Regions from separate parts of the Aerococcus sp. Group 2 genome, predicted to be linked through region 1. Evidence: predicted binding sites of a transcription regulator. Region 1 holds the regulator's gene; the other holds the start of a gene.
The links. The regulator CtsR, encoded in region 1, represses protease genes until heat stress. The targets are predictions, from matches to a motif close to TTGGTCAAAAAAGGTCAAANA.
Positions count from the first base shown of each region.

Region 1 (4,439 bases):
ACGCTTACTGCCTTTGGGAATTTTACTGCTTAGCCAAGTAGTCGTGATGGTTTTCTTTACGGTTCACTATCTTTACTTGTATTACTGGCTCCAGCCTTTTACCGCTAACCTGGAGAGCAAGAGCCCCCTCTATAATTTGATTCGGGGCTTGAGTATTTTTATTCCCTACCTGCTCTTTATGAATGCTGAATCAATTGGACCACGGGTGATTTTAGGAATCTATCTCTTTATTATTGCCTATATTATTTTAGGTTATCTCTTGTTGAAGTTTATCGGTCCTAAGCGCTTTGTCTTGCGTTAGAGCCTTGACCTTGTTCCTGACTTGGGGCAGGGTCTTTTTTATTTGGGGGAGTTTTTCACTTTGCTGGCTTTAATTTTATAGGGATCTACTTTATTTAACGATTAATTAAATTTACTTAAAATCTTGGGACTACACGCGTAGTTAATGTTTGTGCTGGAAGAAAATGATGATATGATAGGGTATTATAAGGAGAGTGAAAACATGGAAACACTTTACAGGATTGTCGGTATCGAAAGCCAAAGCCAATATGATTGGCTGGCCCATCAAATCCAAGACCTTAACCAGGACAAGGGCTTTGCAATTGAATTGGACAAGGATATTGTCCGTTTGCACCGCCAGGAAGAATTACTTTACCTACGTCGCTTTTTAGCCTTTGAACAGTTTTCCCTGGTCGCCCTTGACCCAGCAGAGTTGGAATTAGATAAGGCCAAACAACTTCGTTTTAAGAATACCCAGGAAACGGCCAAGAAGATGCGCATAGTTCTCATCTTAAATGCCTTCTTTACGGTCTTTGAGGCCTTCTTTGGTTGGACCCTAAACAGTGCGGCCATCCTATCTGATGCGGTCCACGACTCGGGCGACGTTCTAGCCATTGCTATTGCCTGGTTCTTTGAAAAGATTTCTGACCGTGAAGCTGATAACCGCTATTCCTACGGTTACCGCCGCTTTTCTTTATTAGGGGGACTGATTACAGCAGTCTTTCTATTATTCGGATCGGCCTTTATTCTAATTACTTCGATTCCTAAGCTCTTTAATCCTGAACCGGTTCATGTGACGGGAATGTTCTGGGTAGCCATTTTCGCAGTGGTGGTAAATGGTTACTGCTCTTGGATGATGCATAAGGGTCAGTCAGCCAATGAACAATTACTCAACCTCCACCTCCTAGAAGATGTCCTCGGCTGGGTAGCCATCTTGATTCTTTCAGTGGTCTTACGCTTTACCAATTGGTATTTCCTTGACCCGCTCTTGTCGATTCTGACTGCGGTTTGGATTATCAGCCAAAGTTTCCCACGTTTTCTGAACATTTCTAAGATTTTCCTCCAAGCGGTTCCTGAAGGCATCGACCCCCAAGTCATTGGTCAACAAATCTTAGCCTTAGACGATGATATTGATGGTTTGTCCCACTTACATATCTGGTCAACTGATGGGGAACAACATATGGCCAGTGTCACCGTCCTAACTTGTCGCTTAACCGCTGATGAACAAGAAGACCTCAAACAAAAAATCCGCTCCTTAGTGGCAAAATATAATATAAATCATATAACCATAGACACCGTTTACGATCCTGACCACTTTATCCAAAGAGAAAGTAGCCAACATAACTAGGTCAAAGCCTGATGAGGTCGCTATTAGTGAATTAAATAGTTGACCTCATTCCTTTTTTTGCTTATTATTAAAGTATATTAGTCAAAGTTAGTCAATAATTAGTGAAGGAGGTGAGGACATGAGCAACCGGAATATGTCAGATATTATTGAAGCCTATCTCAAAGAGGTGCTTCAAGATACTGAACGGGTCGAAATCAGACGGAGTGAAATTGCTGACCGCTTTGAGTGCGTGCCTTCACAGATTAATTATGTGATTAATACGCGTTTTACCCCCAAGCAAGGCTATCAAGTCGAAAGTAAGCGGGGTGGCGGTGGCTATATCAGAATTATGAAATTGAATATTATCGACGATGCGGACTATATTGATAATATGATTAGCCTAGTAGGGAACGACATTTCCTTGCGCGATGCTGTATCGATTCTCACCAATTTGATGAAGAATGAACTGCTCAACGAGAGCGAGGCGGCCATCATGCACTCAGCCATTGACAAGCAAGTCATGTCTAATTTCAAATCCCCGGACCGTGTCCGCGCAGTCATACTTAGGAACATGCTAGAACATTTGAAATATCACTAATTACTCCGGTAATTAGAAAAGGAGACAACTATGAAAGACATCTATACTGAAAAAGCCAAGACCGCGATTGGATTTGCCAAAGAAGAAGCTGAATACTTCCGTCATCCAGCCATTGGTAGCGAGCATATGCTTTTGGGCTTATACCGCGAAAGTGAAGGTGTTGCTCATGCCGTTTTAAGCGATTACTTGCCAAGTTATGAGAGTCTTCGCGAAGAGATTGAATTTGTGACCGGCTATGGGACCAGCGATTCAGCCAAGAGTCAGGAAGACTATGTGCAGTTTTCACCACGCATGCAAGACGTCTTGAACCAAGCCAAAGACTTGGCCAAGTCTATGCAAGCTTCCTTAATTGGTACCGAGCACTTATTACTCGCCCTCATCAATGAGGAAACCCTAGCCAACCGCCTGCTGAAAAATCTCGATATAGATGTTAATCGTTTGCGCAGTGATGTCTATCAGATGCTGGGACAAAAAGAACCAGTTAGAAACCGGACCAAAAAGCCGCTGGGTAAGCAAAGCAAAAGCAAGACCCCAACCTTGGACAGTATTGCTAAGGACCTGACCCAAGCCGCTAAGGACGGCAAGCTGGACCCTGTGATCGGTCGCCAGCAAGAAATGCGGCGGCTCATGCAGGTCTTAAGCCGTCGGACCAAGAATAACCCGGTCCTGGTTGGTGAACCTGGGGTCGGTAAGACCGCCATTGTCGAAGCCTTAGCCATCCAAATGAGCCAACAGCAAGTCCCAGAAAACATGCTGGATAAACGACTCATGGTCTTAGATATCGGCTCTTTAGTTGCGGGGACCAAGTACCGCGGTGAATTTGAAGACCGCATGAAGCATTTAATTGAAGAAATTGAAGACCAAGGTAATATTATTCTCTTTATCGATGAAATCCATACCATTATAGGGGCTGGGGGAGCTGAAGGGGCCATTGATGCCTCAAACCTCCTAAAACCTGCCCTCAGCCGGGGACAGGTTCAACTGATCGGGGCTACTACCCTCAACGAATATCAAAAATACATCGAAAAAGATGCCGCCTTGGAAAGACGTTTTGCTAAGATTTTAGTTGAAGAACCTAGCCTAGCGGAGACGGAAGAAATCTTGAAAGGGATCCGGCCTGCTTATGAAAAACACCACCAAGTGGCTATCCCAGATGAGAGCATTACCACCTGTGTGCGTTTAAGCTCCCGTTACCTGTCAGATCGCTTCCTTCCTGACAAGGCCATTGATGTTATGGACGAAGCGGCAGCTACCAAGCGGCTGGACAATCCAGTAGCCAATAGTGGTCGCCGGAAAAAATACCAAATCGAACAGGAATTGAAACGCCTCAACCAAGAAAAAGAATACCATGTCCGTAACCAGGCCTTTCAAAAGGCGGCCGCGGTCCATGCCCAACAAGCGAACCTAGTCAGAGAACTTAGTCGCTTGGAAGCAGACGAAGGCGACCAGGACCATCAAGACAGCTACGACTTAAGTTTGACCAGTCAAGACGTGCAAAACTTGATTCATTCTTGGACCGGCATCCCTGTTCAAGAACTGAGTCAAAGTGACAATGAACGCTTGATCCACTTAGAAGACCGCCTCCATGACCGGGTCAAGGGCCAAGATGAAGCGGTCAATGCAGTGGCCCGGGCGATTAAACGCTCACGCAGTGGTTTGGGACAAAGAAACCGTCCCATCGGTTCCTTTATGTTCCTTGGCCCAACCGGGGTTGGGAAAACCGAATTGGCCAAGACCTTAGCCGAAACCCTCTTTGGTTCGGAAGAGGCCCTGATTCGTCTAGATATGTCCGAATACATGGAGAAATATTCTTCCAGCCGGATGATCGGTTCAGCACCAGGTTATATTGGCTATGAAGAAGGGGGACAATTGACTGAGAAGATCCGTCAACATCCTTACTCCATTGTCCTCTTTGATGAAATTGAAAAGGCCCATCCCGATGTCTTTGACCTCTTACTTCAAGTCCTTGATGACGGTTATATCACCGATAGTAAGGGTCGGATGGTGGACTTTAGAAATACGGTGGTCATCATGACCTCCAATATTGGGGCCACTGAATTACGGGATGAAAAACTGGTCGGTTTTGGTCAAGATAACCAACAAAAAGACTATCAAACCATGAAGAAGCGGATCTTGGAAGCCTTGAAGAAGACCTTCAGACCGGAGTTCCTTAACCGGGTGGATGAAGTGATTGTCTTCCATGCCCTAAGTCAAGACAACTTGAAGGATATTGTC
Region 1 is NZ_CAJHPA010000007.1:40,372-44,810, reverse strand. It holds gene JFU01_RS08510 (hypothetical protein) at 1-301, shown strand, start outside; gene JFU01_RS08505 (cation diffusion facilitator family transporter) at 503-1,627, shown strand; gene JFU01_RS08500 (CtsR family transcriptional regulator) at 1,746-2,204, shown strand; gene JFU01_RS08495 (ATP-dependent Clp protease ATP-binding subunit) at 2,235-4,439, shown strand, end outside.

Region 2 (4,439 bases), on a different contig from region 1:
GAAGAGCTACGCATACTATATCTGTAACTCGCTTGCGCTTCGAACAGCTATAGCAACTGGAACAAACTATGGAAGATAAGCGCAAGCCTATCGCACATAGTTCGAAGTCGGGTTCGACTTGGCAGACTTGGAGTGATTTCACAAGTCAGAAACAAGCGAATACTTCGCTTTTATTCTGACTTGTTCCAATCATCCAAGCCTCGGTACCAAGTCTCACACCCTGAATGAAGTGGATGTCAGGGCTGACTTTTGGAATACGTTTTGATTAGATAGTTCGTATTTTGAAAAGAGTCTGAGACCTTTGTCCCAGACTCTTTTTTTGTACGGATAGTTGATCCGAGAAAGCTTGCTGACTAACCCTTGAAAATTGGATGCGAAATTGAAATAATAAGGACAATCAATGAAGAGGTGGTAAAATGAACTACTATGCTTTGAAATATTTTAAAGCGGTGGCTGAGATAGGCAATATGACCAGTGCCGCGGAAGAATTAAATGTATCTCAACCAGCCATTAGCCGGGCTATTAAACAGTTAGAAGAAGACTTAGGGGTCGATTTATTTATTCGTCAAGGCCGTAGTATTCATTTAAACCACTATGGGGAGACTTTTTTAACTTACTTGGACCATTCTTTTAGCGCCTTAAGTGAAGGTAAGCGGGTGGTTAGGGAAATTTCCGGTTTAGAACATGGTGAAATTGTCATTGGCGTTACCCTTCCCCATGTCTTCCCTAACTTATTGAGTGACTTTCTCCACGATTATCCCAAGGTTCGGGTCAAGCAGTATGAAGCAGCGAGTGGCTTGATGCTCGAAAAATTGTTAAAAGATCAACTCGATTTTTGGATAGCTACCCATGAGATTAACCATGACCAAGTCGAGACCCTCCCTATAATCAGTGAAGAAATCTTTGTCACAGTGAGTCAGAAACACCCCTTGGCCCAGGCTAAGCAGGTTTTCTTAAGCGATTTAAAGGCGGAAAAATTTGTTGGCTCGAGTCAGGGTTATAGTTTTCGGGAGTTAACGGATGGTTTCTGTCAACAGGCCGGCTTTACACCTAATTATCAGATCGAATTAGAAGATGCCGCTGCGATCCATAAATTGGTTGAAGCCGGTTATGGGATTTCTTTTACCCCTAAAATTTCCCTCTTATCCAGTCAAGAAAAGATAATCCCACTTAGGGTCGCCGATTATTCCATCCAGCGGACGATCAGCCTGGTCTATAAGAAAGACCATTATTTCTCCCAAGCCGCTAAAGCTTTTTTTGATTTTTCTAGGGATTACCTCCGCGGCTTTGCCTAACAGAATATCTAGCACTCAAATATCTCCTCCAAGTCATACTTATAGACTTGGGGGATTTTTTAAAAAAGGCTATAAATTTGACAATTTTATTAAACAGGACAGGCCGTAGAGAGCGTCTCCTTTTTGTTGCCTAGGAAAATAAACAAAATATCTGACTAATCTTGACTAAATTTATTGATCAATACTGACCAATATGTTATAATAGTCAATGTAAAGGTTAAAAAATACCTTTAAAATGAATGAATCAAAGGAGCGAAGAGAATGAATAATATGGAAATGACAAGAAGTTTACAAGAAGCTCTTGCAAATGCGCAACAAATTGCGATGACAGGACATCATCAAGAAATCTCGATTCCGCATCTCTTCAAAGCATTAGTACAACCTGGACAATTTGCTTATAATTTTTATCATCAAATGAATATTCCAATGGACGAACTCGATAGGGAACTTGACCGTGAACTGGATAATATTGCTGTAGTGAATGGCAGCAATGTTCAATACGGACAAAATATTTCACGTTCCCTAGCAGAATTATTGCAAACCGCTCAAGAAGAGGCCCAAGGATTCCAAGATGAATACTTGTCTACTGAAATTTTATTACTAAGTATTTTTAAATTGAACTATCTCGACCTCACTAAATGGTTAAAAACTTATACCAATTATGACCAAGTGAAGGACAAAATCAAAGACTTGAGAAAGGGTGATCGCGTGACCTCACAAAACGCTGAAGAAAATTATGATTCCCTAGAAAAATATGGTAGCGACTTAACCGCGATTGCTAGAGAAGGTAAAATGGATCCTATCATTGGCCGCGATGATGAAATTCGTGATGTTATTCGGATCCTCTCTAGAAAGACCAAGAATAATCCTGTCCTCATTGGGGAACCGGGTGTTGGTAAGACCGCGATTGTAGAAGGCTTGGCTCAAAGAATTGTAAAAGGTGACGTGCCAAGTAACCTGCGCGATAAGACCATCTTTTCCCTCGATATGGGTTCCCTATTAGCCGGAGCTAAGTACCGGGGAGAATTTGAAGAACGTCTAAAAGCGGTGCTTAACGAAATTAAGAAATCAGACGGAGAAATCATCCTCTTTATTGATGAAATCCACACCATTGTGGGTGCGGGCAAGGCAGAAGGGGCTATGGATGCTGGTAACCTCTTAAAACCTATGTTAGCTCGTGGTGAACTACATTGTATTGGGGCCACTACTCTAGATGAATACCGGGAATACATGGAAACTGATAAGGCTTTAGAGCGTCGTTTCCAAAAGGTCCTCGTTAATGAGCCAACTGTCGAAGATACCATCTCGATCTTACGTGGTTTGAGAGAAAGTTTTGAAAACCACCACCACGTTAAAATCCATGACCAAGCCTTGGTTACCGCAGCTGAATTATCTGACCGTTACATTACAGACCGCTACCTTCCTGATAAGGCGATTGACCTAGTCGATGAGGCCAGTGCTGAAATTCGGGTGGAAATGAACTCCATGCCGACGGAACTCGACCAACAACGGCGCCGTCAATTGCAATTAGAAATTGAAGAAGAAGCCTTAAAAGAGGAAGATGATCCCGCTTCTAAGGAACGTTTAGAAGAGTTGCAAAAGGAATTGGCTGAAGTCCGTGAAAAGACTAACCAACTGACCTTGGAATGGGAAGACGAAAAAGCCTCCCTCAGTCATATCCAAGATAAACGCCAAGAAATTGACGATGCTAAACGGCAACTTGAAATCGCGCAAAATAATTATGACTTAGAAAAAGCGGCTCAATTGCAACATGGGACTCTACCTAAGTTGGCTAAAGAATTAGAAGATATGGAAGAAAAATACGAAGCTGAAGCCAGCGGTAAACCGAGTCTGGTCCAAGAATCGGTAACCGAGGACCAAATTGAAGAAGTAGTTTCTCGCCAAACTGGTATTCCAGTGACTAAGTTAGCCCAAAATGAACGGGAAAAATTACTTGATCTCGCTGACCGCTTACATGTACGGGTGATCGGCCAAGACCAAGCCGTTAACAGCGTAACGGATACGGTTCTGCGTTCCCGGGCAGGTATCCAAGATCCTAACCGGCCATTAGGTTCCTTCCTCTTCTTAGGGCCAACCGGGGTAGGTAAGACGGAATTAGCTAAGGCTTTAGCGGAACAAGTCTTTGACTCTGAAGATAACATGATCCGTATCGATATGAGTGAATACATGGAGAAAGCCAATGTGTCGCGTTTAGTAGGGGCTTCACCTGGTTACATCGGTTATGAAGAAGGGGGACAATTAACTGAAGCAGTCCGCCGTCACCCCTATTCCGTTGTTCTTCTGGATGAAATTGAAAAAGCCCATAGTGATGTGTACAACATCCTCCTCCAAATCCTTGACGATGGTCGTTTGACAGATGGTCAAGGTCGGACCGTGGACTTTAAGAATACCATCATTATTATGACCAGTAACATCGGATCTGACTTACTCTTAGAAGATGCTAAAGATGGGAATACTTCAGAAATATCTACCGAGGCGCGAGACAAGGTCAAAGAACGTCTCTATGGTTATTTCAAACCTGAATTTCTTAACCGGATTGACGATATTATCCTCTTTACGCCATTGTCACAAGACAATATGCATGGGATTGTTGCCAAGATGCTGGCCGGACTCAATAAACGTCTCAAAGACCAACACATTCAATTGCACTTTAGTGATGAATTAATTGATTGGATTGCTGAGACGGCCTATGAACCAGAATTTGGTGCCCGTCCGCTTCGTCGCTTTATCACCAATGAAGTGGAAACGCCATTGGCTCGCGCTATTATCGCCGGAGATGTCGCTGCTGGCCAAGAGGTTGAAGTGGACTATGACAAGGATCAAGACCGGGCCAGTTTTGAAAAAATCAAAGACGCTTAAGCGAATGAATACCGATTGATAGAAGAAAATAATGACTTAAGGGCTGTGACCAGAGTCGCAGCCTTTTTTATTAACTACTAACTATTAAGATTATCTAGTAAAGACAATTTCCTTTTTCACTGGCCTAGTCCTAGTTAAATGCTGAAATCTTTGCTAAAATAGTCTTGTTCATTATTTTTTCTTAGCTAGAAAGGTGTAGGAAATGCCAGCACTTACTTATGAATTAATCAAAACGGAAAAGCACACGGGTGCTCGCTTAGGGCG
Region 2 is NZ_CAJHPA010000002.1:28,995-33,433, reverse strand. It holds gene JFU01_RS02535 (LysR family transcriptional regulator) at 417-1,295, shown strand; gene clpB (ATP-dependent chaperone ClpB) at 1,557-4,175, shown strand; gene tgt (tRNA guanosine(34) transglycosylase Tgt) at 4,378-4,439, shown strand, end outside.
Region 2: the regulator CtsR is predicted to act here: its motif matches at 1,444-1,464, upstream of clpB (ATP-dependent chaperone ClpB).